DNA from 2 places in the Ligilactobacillus saerimneri genome. Region 2 is predicted to be linked to the other one. Evidence: predicted binding sites of a transcription regulator. Region 2 holds the regulator's gene; the other holds the start of a gene.

Region 1 (4,835 bases), 530 kb from region 2:
GATGATGAAGGATTTACCTTATACGGTGATGGAAGTCAGACACGTGATTTTATCTATGTTAAGGACATTGTTAATGCACTGATCTTTATTAGTGAAAAGCAGGAGAGCAATGATGTCTATAACATTGGTTACGGCCATCAAACGGCCTTGTTAGATGTTATCCGCCAATATGAACGGGTAGCAGGAAAAGACCTTGAGATTACTTTTGCGGATCGGCGGGCTGGTGACATTGCAGAATCACTAGCTGATGTGGCACGGTTAACTGAGTTAGGATTTAAGCCTCAGTGGGGACTAGAAAAAGGTCTTGAAGAATATTGGGAGTATATTAAGCAATGAATGATGTGAAAACTGAGTATGATTATTTAAAACATATTGGGGAACCGATCCCTAAGTCTAAACTAGTCTGGAAAAGATTCTGGGACATTATATTTGGGCTAATTGGAATGATCATCAGTATTCCGTTTATTATTATCTTTGGAATAATCATTAAATTGACTTCTAAAGGACCTGTCTTCTACAAGCAAGAACGGGTTGGTTATATGGGAAAGAACTTCTATGTGGTAAAGCTACGCTCGATGCGCAACGATGCTGAGGCTAAAACCGGCGCGGTTTGGGCGCAAAAAGATGACCCACGGGTAACACCTGTTGGTAAGTTTATGCGTAAAACCCGTATTGATGAACTGCCACAATTTTGGAATGTTTTAAAGGGGGATATGAGTTTAGTTGGTCCTCGCCCTGAACGTCCTGAATTGACTGAGAAGTTTTTCAAGCAATGGCCAGAATTTCCGCAACGTTTACGGATCATCCCTGGTATTACAGGGTACGCTCAAGTGAACGGGGGCTATGATATTGCCCCAGATGAAAAGTGCCACCTGGATAATTACTATATCGAGCATTACTCATTTGGTTTTGATATAAAAATTGCTTTGCAAACGATTAAAATAATGTTTACCGGTGATGGTGCACGCTGATAAAAAGTATGTATCAACCGTTAATTTGTAAAGCACAAAGAGTTAGAAAAATTAGCGAATCAATTACCCAAGCATGAATTTGGTATGCTTCCAAATTCATGCTTTTTGTATTGCTTAATAAGTATTTTGCAGTAAGGAATCTCTAGTCGATACGGAGCAGTGGGCCACACTTTGAGCATCGTGGTTTTTATTTCTAAAATGACCTTAATAAAAATGCCCGATAATCATTAGCGCAATTTGTCTAATAATTATCGGGCAATTTATTTACGAAATTTTATGCTTAGTGCATGTAGTATTGGTTAACTGGATGCTTGGTGTCAAATGGATCCCATTCGTACTTAGCACGTGCTCCCCCGATTAATTTTGGTCGAGACTTGAGATAAGTAACATGGGCATCACCAATTTCAGTGATAGAAGTGCGGACAGGAATTTGTACAAACTTGACATGCATCCCGATGGAAGTGTCGCCGATGTCCATTCCGCCAGCGGCAACAATATGTTCAACTTCAACAGGATCTTTAAATGCTTCGAAAGCAGCAATTTGACCGGAGCCACCAGCATGAACTTGCGGGAAGACCGTAACGATTTCTAAGTTGTTAGCTTCTGCCACGGAACGTTCAACTACTAACGCACGGTTCAAGTGTTCACATCCTTGAACAGCCAAATGAATGCCTAAAGGTTTGAGAATATGGTGAATTGTGTTAACAATGGTATGGGCAACATCCAAACTAGGGTGTTTACCAATGTGTTTACCTTGAACTTCACTAGTGCTCATACCTAGAACAAAGATGTCACCGGCTTTAAAGTTGGATTGGCTTAACATTTCAGTTAATCCTTGTTTGGTTTGTTCACCAATTTTACTTAAGTCAATATGATGTTCCATAATTGGACCCTCTTTTCTATAATGTATACATTTTCATTATAGCTGATATAAAAACGCTAGCAACTTTAATGAACTTAAATTAATTTTTTGTCGAAAATGCGCGAAGTTATAACGATTTATGTATAGAGGTAAATAATTGGTATTGTATTTAACAAGGGGACAGTATAGAATATAGTTGTTTGCCACACGACATGTTGTGGCTTTTGACAGTTTTATACACAATATATAGATATATAGAACGAAGGGGCGCTAATAATGGAAACCAGAACAGCAGTCAAATTTGCCTTTCCCAAGCAGGTTAAAAAAAATGATGGTTATCAGATGCCATTTGGATTATACAAAATCATACATATTTTACAGCAGATGAACATCAGTACTAGTGATCAAGAGCTGATTCTGGCACAGTTGGCAGATAGTTGGGCAGGACAAGATCAAGTAACAACTGCAGAGATTCGGCATACCTTATTAGCGGTTTTACGTGAACAAGGACTGAATGATGCAGCTGACCAATATTTGACAGTGCGGCACCAGCAATTAGCTGACTGGGAAATTCAAACCAATCCTGAAAAACGCTTAGCACGGTTACAGTCAAAAGATCCAACGTTAGTGCATGAAAATGCTAATAAAGATAGCAACGTTTTTAATACCCAAAGAGATTTAACGGCTGGGACAGTTGGTAAAACTTTAGGCTTAAAAATGATGCCTGAACACGTTGCTAAGGCTCATTTACGGGGGGATATCCATTGGCACGACTTGGACTATACGCCATGGAGTCCAATGACTAACTGCTGTTTGATTGATTTTAAAGAAATGTTGACCAATGGTTTTAAGATTGGTAATGCTGAAGTCGAGTCACCTAAATCTATTCAGACAGCGACTGCACAGATGGCGCAAATAATTGCTAACGTTGCATCTAGTCAGTATGGAGGGTGCTCTGCTGACCGAATCGATGAAGTATTAGAACCATTTGCCTTACGCAATTATGAAAAACATTTGCGGGAATCAGCTGAATTTATCGATGATCCGGTTAAGCAAGAACGTTTTGCCAAGAAACGGACGAAAAAAGATATTTATGATGCAATGCAGGGATTAGAATATGAGATTAACACGCTCTTTTCCTCGCAAGGACAAACACCATTTACCACTTTAGGGTTTGGTTTGGGAACATCTTGGATTGCTCGGGAGATTCAAAAATCAATTTTACGGATTAGAATTGCCGGATTGGGTCGTGAGAAACGGACAGCTATTTTCCCTAAGCTAGTGTTTACTATAAAGCGGGGCTTAAATTTGCAGCCTGGTGATCCTAACTATGATATTAAGCAACTAGCCGTTGAATGTGCAACAAAGCGGATGTATCCAGATGTTTTGATGTATGACACGATCAAGAAGATAACAGGGAGCTTTAAAGCTCCTATGGGGTGTCGGTCTTTCCTTCAAGGATGGAAGGATGAACAGGGACGAGAAGTAAATTCGGGCCGGATGAACCTGGGAGTAGTTACGGTTAATCTTCCTCGGATTGCTTTAGAAAGTGACCACAAGATGGAACAATTTTGGGAAATTTTTGAGGAGCGAATGGAATTAGCCGAAGACGCTTTGGTTTATAAAGTCCAACGAGTTCTTGATGCTCAGCCAGAAAATGCGCCTATTTTGTATCAATATGGTGCTTTTGGTCAGCGTCTCAAGCCAGGTGAAAGTGTTAAAAAACTGTTTGAGAACGAACGAGCAACGGTTTCTTTGGGGTATATTGGCTTGTATGAAGTAGGAACATATTTCTTTGGTCCTACTTGGGAAAAGAATAAGGAAGCTCATGATTTCACCTTGGAGATTGTTAAGCGCCTGGCTGCAAAGTGTAAACAATGGTCACAAGAATATGGTTATCACTTTAGTGTTTACTCCACTCCAAGTGAGTCTTTAACTGACCGCTTTTGCCGTCTAGATACCGCTAAATTTGGCAAGATAAAGGATATTACGGCTAAGGAATATTATACAAACAGTTTCCACTATGATGTGCGAAAACACCCTACACCATTTGAAAAGTTAGATTTTGAAAAAGATTATCCCTACTATGCTGCTGGCGGATTCATTCATTACTGCGAATATCCTAATTTAAAGCAAAATCCTAAAGCTTTAGAAGCAGTGTGGGATTGGGCATATGATAAAGTAGGGTATTTAGGGACCAATACGCCAATAGATCAATGCTTTAAGTGCGGTTTTAAGGGTGAATTTAAAGCGACTGCCAAAGGATTTGAGTGTCCAGAATGTGGTAACCATGACCCTAAGACCTGTGATTGCGTCAAAAGAACATGTGGTTACTTAGGAAATCCACTGCAACGGCCAATGGTTCATGGGCGCCACGTTGAAATCGCTGCGCGCGAGAAGAACTTAGCAGATGGGATGGTCGAATAATGTCTGATAAGAAAATCAAAATTAGTATCGGTGGCGATACCCAGTTTGTTTCGGCCAATCAATTTATAGCTAAAAAGGAAAAGGCACAACCACGGCGGACTAAAAAACGAAGGGGGCCCCGCAATCCGCAGCCGCAAGAATGGTTGGCGTCTGATTTAAGCCAGCAGATGATTGCGGATTATAAGCCGTTCAATTTTGTTGACGGTGAGGGGGTACGGTGCAGCCTTTATGTTTCGGGATGCAAGTTCGCATGTCCGGGATGCTACAACCGTGTTGCTCAGAATTTTCATTATGGACATCCGTATACGCAAAAATTAGAAGATCAAATCATACGTGACCTAGGCGAATCCTATGTGCAAGGGTTAACGTTGCTAGGGGGAGAACCATTTTTGAATACGCAAGTGTGTTTACGCCTAGTCAAACGAATTCGCCAAGAATATGGGCATAGTAAGGATATTTGGTCTTGGACAGGATATAAATGGGATGAATTGATGGTGGAATCTGCAGATAAGTTAGAGTTATTGTCCTACCTGGATATTTTAGTTGACGGAAGATTTGAAGAAGATCTGAAAGAC
Region 2 (4,835 bases):
TCAAGTAGACCTAGTCTACTCCTCTCATAGTTGGTAACGGAAACTACCCGGCTCGACTTTGCATCCAGCTCTATTGGTTATGGTGGTAAGTCAACCTTTGATTGTTCTCAGTCCCTCAATCATCCCTGTTTATGGTTGACCGTTTGTCCTTAACTAGATTTACATTTATTAAACCACTACATGTTATTGAAGGCAAGGAAAATTTGTAACTAATTGCGCCGCCAATTCTTGCCCGATACTGCCATTTCTTTAGATAAATACCGTACTCGCTCCATAATTCGCTTAGCCTTCAAGGGTTCCACCACGGAGTTAGTGCTGTATGCTAAATGTTCTTCCAGTTCAGCTTGCGTTTTGTTGGACGTGAAGAAGGTTGGTAATTCCTCTTGCATCCGGTACTCCAAGATAACCCCTAAAACATCATCCCGCAACCAGCCACTCATCGTTTCAGCTCCAATATCATCTAAAATTAAAATTGGCGCTTGTTTGATACCGTTGATCTCTTTAAGGACAACATTTTCTGAAATACTATCTTTGAAACGAACTGCTAATGATGGAAAATGGGCTAAAGTACAAGCAATATCTTTACGGGCTAATTCATGAGCCATGGCAGCCATCAAGTACGTTTTTCCCACCCCAAATGGACCGGTTAGGTATAAGCCCTGGTGAAATTCACCCGGGTTTGACACATACTCTTTAACGAAATTAACTGCTGCTAATAAGGCAGCATCGCGCCCTTCTTCCCGCTGATAGTTCCTGAAGTTTGCATTACGCATACTTTTCGGAACATTGATCGTAGTAAACCGCTTTTGAGCTGCCTGTGCCTGCTGTTTCCGCACTAATTCAGCGGTAGGAATATAAGTTACCTCAACTTTACCCCGCACCAAGCTCAAGGCCGGCGTATAGCCCGGCATGAAGGTTTTTTGCCCCGCTGCAATTTTTTGCTTAACGTCATAGTACTCATATAATTTACTTGCATTTGTCGCAATAAAAGCCTGGGCGTCTGGGACTTCAGACTGCATAATAAACTGTTGGATCTCCTTGTCCTGTGCCAACTGGCGTAGTATTTCTTGATATTCATGGAGGTTTTCCCGGGGGAATTTACTCCGTAAAATTCTGCCCATGTTTTCCATTTAATATTCCTCCTTATTTACCCAGCAAACGATCCAAATCGGCTAATCCTTGATCAATATCATTTTTTGTCTGTGATTCTGACTGACCCATAGCTTTCGCATTTGCCCGCTTCTCTTGTCCTGGCTTTTGTGTCTGTGCTTGTGTTTGGGCCCATTGGGGTAACTTTTCTTTACTAAATACACGTTGCTTCTGCCTACGAGCAGTGCGATCTTGGGTTCTTTTTTCTTTCCACTGGCGCACATAAACAATCGCTTGTTCCGGTGTCTGCACCCGATTAGCTCCCCAGTTGGAAATGGTACGTTCAACCGTACCGGCCCGTAAATTATCAAAATTTTGATCCACCAGATAATAATGCAACATAATATTAATAATTCCTGGAGCTATTCCTTGCTGTAACAAGTTTTGCACCACATATTTATCCGCCCGTGTCGGAAAACTAGCTGTATTGCGCGCAGCATTTTTTTGTTCAAAAATAGCCTGCAAAAACGCCATTGGTGGATATGCTTTGGCAGCAGTTGCCAAATTTTGCTCAGCTGCTGTTAGCTTTACTTCAGTTGAAGTTTGGTCCGCAGCTGTTCTCTTTTTTCCTACCTTAGCCTGTGAACTATAACGTGCCATTGCCTGGTTGCTAAGTTGGTTAAAATCAACGTGACCCTGTTCATCCGCTACTGAATCAATCAAATTCACCAACGCTAACTCGTTAAGTCCGTACATAACGCCTACACTATAAGCAACCCGGATATTTTGCTTGAAATTACTTGTATCCAGATAAGTTTTCTTATGTAGAAGCTGGTCGACAAATTCAAAATCAATTGGGTTGGTGGCTGGCAGGGTTACTGCCACATCAGCCCAAATAGGTGACTGTTTAGCTCGTACTTGGTCCCCCACTGCTTGCCGCAGTAGCTGCTGGATTGCAGGCGTATTAAAAGATAATTCGCGTTTCCACGCAGCAGCCATCCCCGTGCCAATACTTGCTGTCAATCGTTCACTTAATTGTGGATCATCAAAAAAACGAGTTGGTGACAACGGCGGATTCATCACCAACAAGACCCAGTTTCCCAGCTGATCGTGCTGGCGGACAACCTGGAGCAAGTTGACTTGGACTAACTGTTGGGCTGCAGTTGCCAAATCCTCGATCCCAAAATTCAGCTGTACAAAAAGATCTTTTAGAGGACGCCGTTCACTAACTAGCGGTTCGGGAGTCAACGTGGTTTGCAGTGTGGCATATAGGCCCACGGCTCCTGGCCCAACGATGGGCTGATACAGGCGCGTAATGGTTGCTAAGTCCGCCCCACTAATATTATCGGTAGCAATAACAACATAGCCATCGTTTCCTGCCAAGTGTTGCCACTGTTGCTCCATCGCGATCTTCCTTTCTACTTCCTAGCCTTTTTATCCCGTGCCATTAATTCTTCTAGCTCATCCCGAAAAGCCGCCATGTCCTTGAATTGGCGATAAACACTGGCAAAACGAATATATGCCACTTCATCAACATCGGCCAAAATTCCCATGATATATTCACCGATCAATTGGCTAGAAACCTCGGTTCCCCCCACTGACCGCACCTTATTTTCAACTTGATTGACGATCGTGGTGATTTGATCCATGCCAACAGGACGCTTTTCAGTCGCCCGCACGATCCCCTTCAGGATCTTCTCACGGTTAAACTCTTCCCGCGTCCCGTTCTTTTTGATAACCAATAATGGGGTGGCTTCTACCCGCTCAAAAGTCGTAAAGCGAAAACCACAATTTGTACATTCGCGGCGACGCCGAATTGCATGCCCTTCATCTGCTGGACGACTATCAACCACCCGTGATCCTTCTTCATGACATTTTGGACATTTCATTATGTTCACCTACTCTTTTTTCTTAGAAAATCTAATCTGGCGGAGCTCAAACCACTGGTCTACTTGTGGTTTCCACCCAAGAGGACCCTTTCCAGTATCAAGAGTCCAATCTGCGTGGGCAATTCGCCAAGTATTGTCTTTTTGGGCCTTAATCCGGGCTTGAGCTTCCACTTTGGGTAACTGGTTCCGCTGCTGTAATCGTGCTAACTGAATAGTTTCGTCAACTACTGTTACCCATACGGCATCACAATATTGTTCATAGTGCCCTTCAAATAATAATGGGATATCTAACACGACCACTGCAACACCTTTTTGCCGGTACTTTTGCAACTGCATCAGGATTTCTTCCCTAATTAACGGGTGCGTAATCTCATTCAATTTTGCTAATTGTTTAGGATCAGAAAAGACTAACCGACCCAGCTTACGCCTCAACAAGCTACCGTCTGGGGCAAGATATGCCTTACCAAAATGTGCTATCACCTGTTGCAACCCCTGGCTTCCGGGTGCAACTATCATCTGTGCAATTGCATCGGCATCAATAATTTTAGCCCCTTTTTGCGCTAAATACTGACTAACAGTTGATTTTCCACTAGCTATTCCACCAGTAATTCCTAAAACGTATGTCATCATTCTACCTTTTGACATTGCGGACAAAAATGTGTCCCCCGTTGCCCAACTTTAATTTTTTCAATTATAGTACCACACCGTGGACAGGGATGACCGTCATTGCCATAAACATTTAATGCAAATTGAAACTCCCCCATATTGCGGAAAGCATCGGTATATGAACGAATGGTTGTCCCTCCGGCGGTAATCGCCCGTTGTAACTCTGCAATGATATTTTGCCTCAGGGCAGTAATCTCTGACCGTGTCACATGGTTAGCAGGAGTTTCCGGATGAATCTTGGTCATCCATAAAACCTCATCAACATAAATGTTTCCTAATCCGGTCACAATCGTTTGGTCAAGTAGCGCGGTTTTTATAGCTTTTTTGCGCCGGTGTAGTGCTTGCGCAAAGTAATCCACGGTAAATTCTGGTGCGAATGGCTCTGGTCCCAATTTTTGGAGTGACTTGAGGTCATTTTCTTGTCCTGTCTGCACTAAGCGCATTCTGCCAAATTTACGTGAATCGTTGTAGCGCAACTGTTGCCCGTCATCAAGGTCAAACACTACATGGGTATGCTTTTCCAACGGTTGTGTCTGGGGTTGAACAAAATACTTTCCTTCCATCCGTAAATGCGATACAACCGTCAAATCGCCCGAAAACCGTAATAATAAGTATTTTCCCCGCCGGTCAACGGTCAGGATCTTTTTACCCGTTAGTTGCGTCACAAACTCCGTCAGGTCACTCTCGATCATTTTGGGATATAAGACCGTTACCTTTTTTACTGTCCTGCCCTGCACTAACTTGATCAATCCACGTCGTACCGTCTCTACCTCAGGTAATTCTGGCATCTTCGCTCCTCCTCGTCCCTTATTAATTTTTATATTATCACAAATTTACAAATCACAATAATAAAACAAAACCACCGCAATCCTTTACATTCAGTTGCTCCTAGCTTCTGATATGGGCGGGTTTCTCATTACTAAAAAAGAGAAACATTGAACACTTCAACGTTTCTCTTTCCCACTTAACCGTTACTTATTTAGCAGCAAACCATGTTGCCCCGTGTTTGCTTTCCACCTTCAATGGAATATCCAGCTGCACGGCTGAATCCATAACCTCTGGTACCACTTTTTCTAACAGAGGAATTTCTTCTTGGGGAGCTTCAAAAATTAATTCATCGTGAACTTGCATCAGCATTCGTGCTTGTAAGCCCCGACTTTGCAAAGCATCCTGCATCTGGATCATCGCGGT

The links. The regulator NrdR, encoded in region 2, represses ribonucleotide reductase genes. The targets are predictions, from matches to a motif close to ACACNATATATNGTGT.
Region 1: nrdD (anaerobic ribonucleoside-triphosphate reductase) is a predicted target of NrdR. The motif match lies at 2,039-2,054, and genes of this name have one in related genera.

What each region holds. Positions count from the first base shown of each region.
Region 1 is NZ_CP144759.1:1,084,214-1,089,048, reverse strand. Features, by position in the region: gene V3C97_RS05285 (NAD-dependent epimerase/dehydratase family protein) at 1-336, shown strand, start outside; gene V3C97_RS05280 (exopolysaccharide biosynthesis polyprenyl glycosylphosphotransferase) at 333-971, shown strand; gene V3C97_RS05275 (TIGR01440 family protein) at 1,252-1,854, opposite strand; gene nrdD (anaerobic ribonucleoside-triphosphate reductase) at 2,110-4,260, shown strand; gene nrdG (anaerobic ribonucleoside-triphosphate reductase activating protein) at 4,260-4,835, shown strand, end outside.
Region 2 is NZ_CP144759.1:557,503-562,337, reverse strand. Features, by position in the region: gene dnaI (primosomal protein DnaI) at 210-1,130, opposite strand; gene V3C97_RS02680 (DnaD domain protein) at 1,144-2,493, opposite strand; gene nrdR (transcriptional regulator NrdR) at 2,508-2,978, opposite strand; gene coaE (dephospho-CoA kinase) at 2,988-3,605, opposite strand; gene mutM (bifunctional DNA-formamidopyrimidine glycosylase/DNA-(apurinic or apyrimidinic site) lyase) at 3,605-4,432, opposite strand; gene polA (DNA polymerase I) at 4,620-4,835, opposite strand, start outside.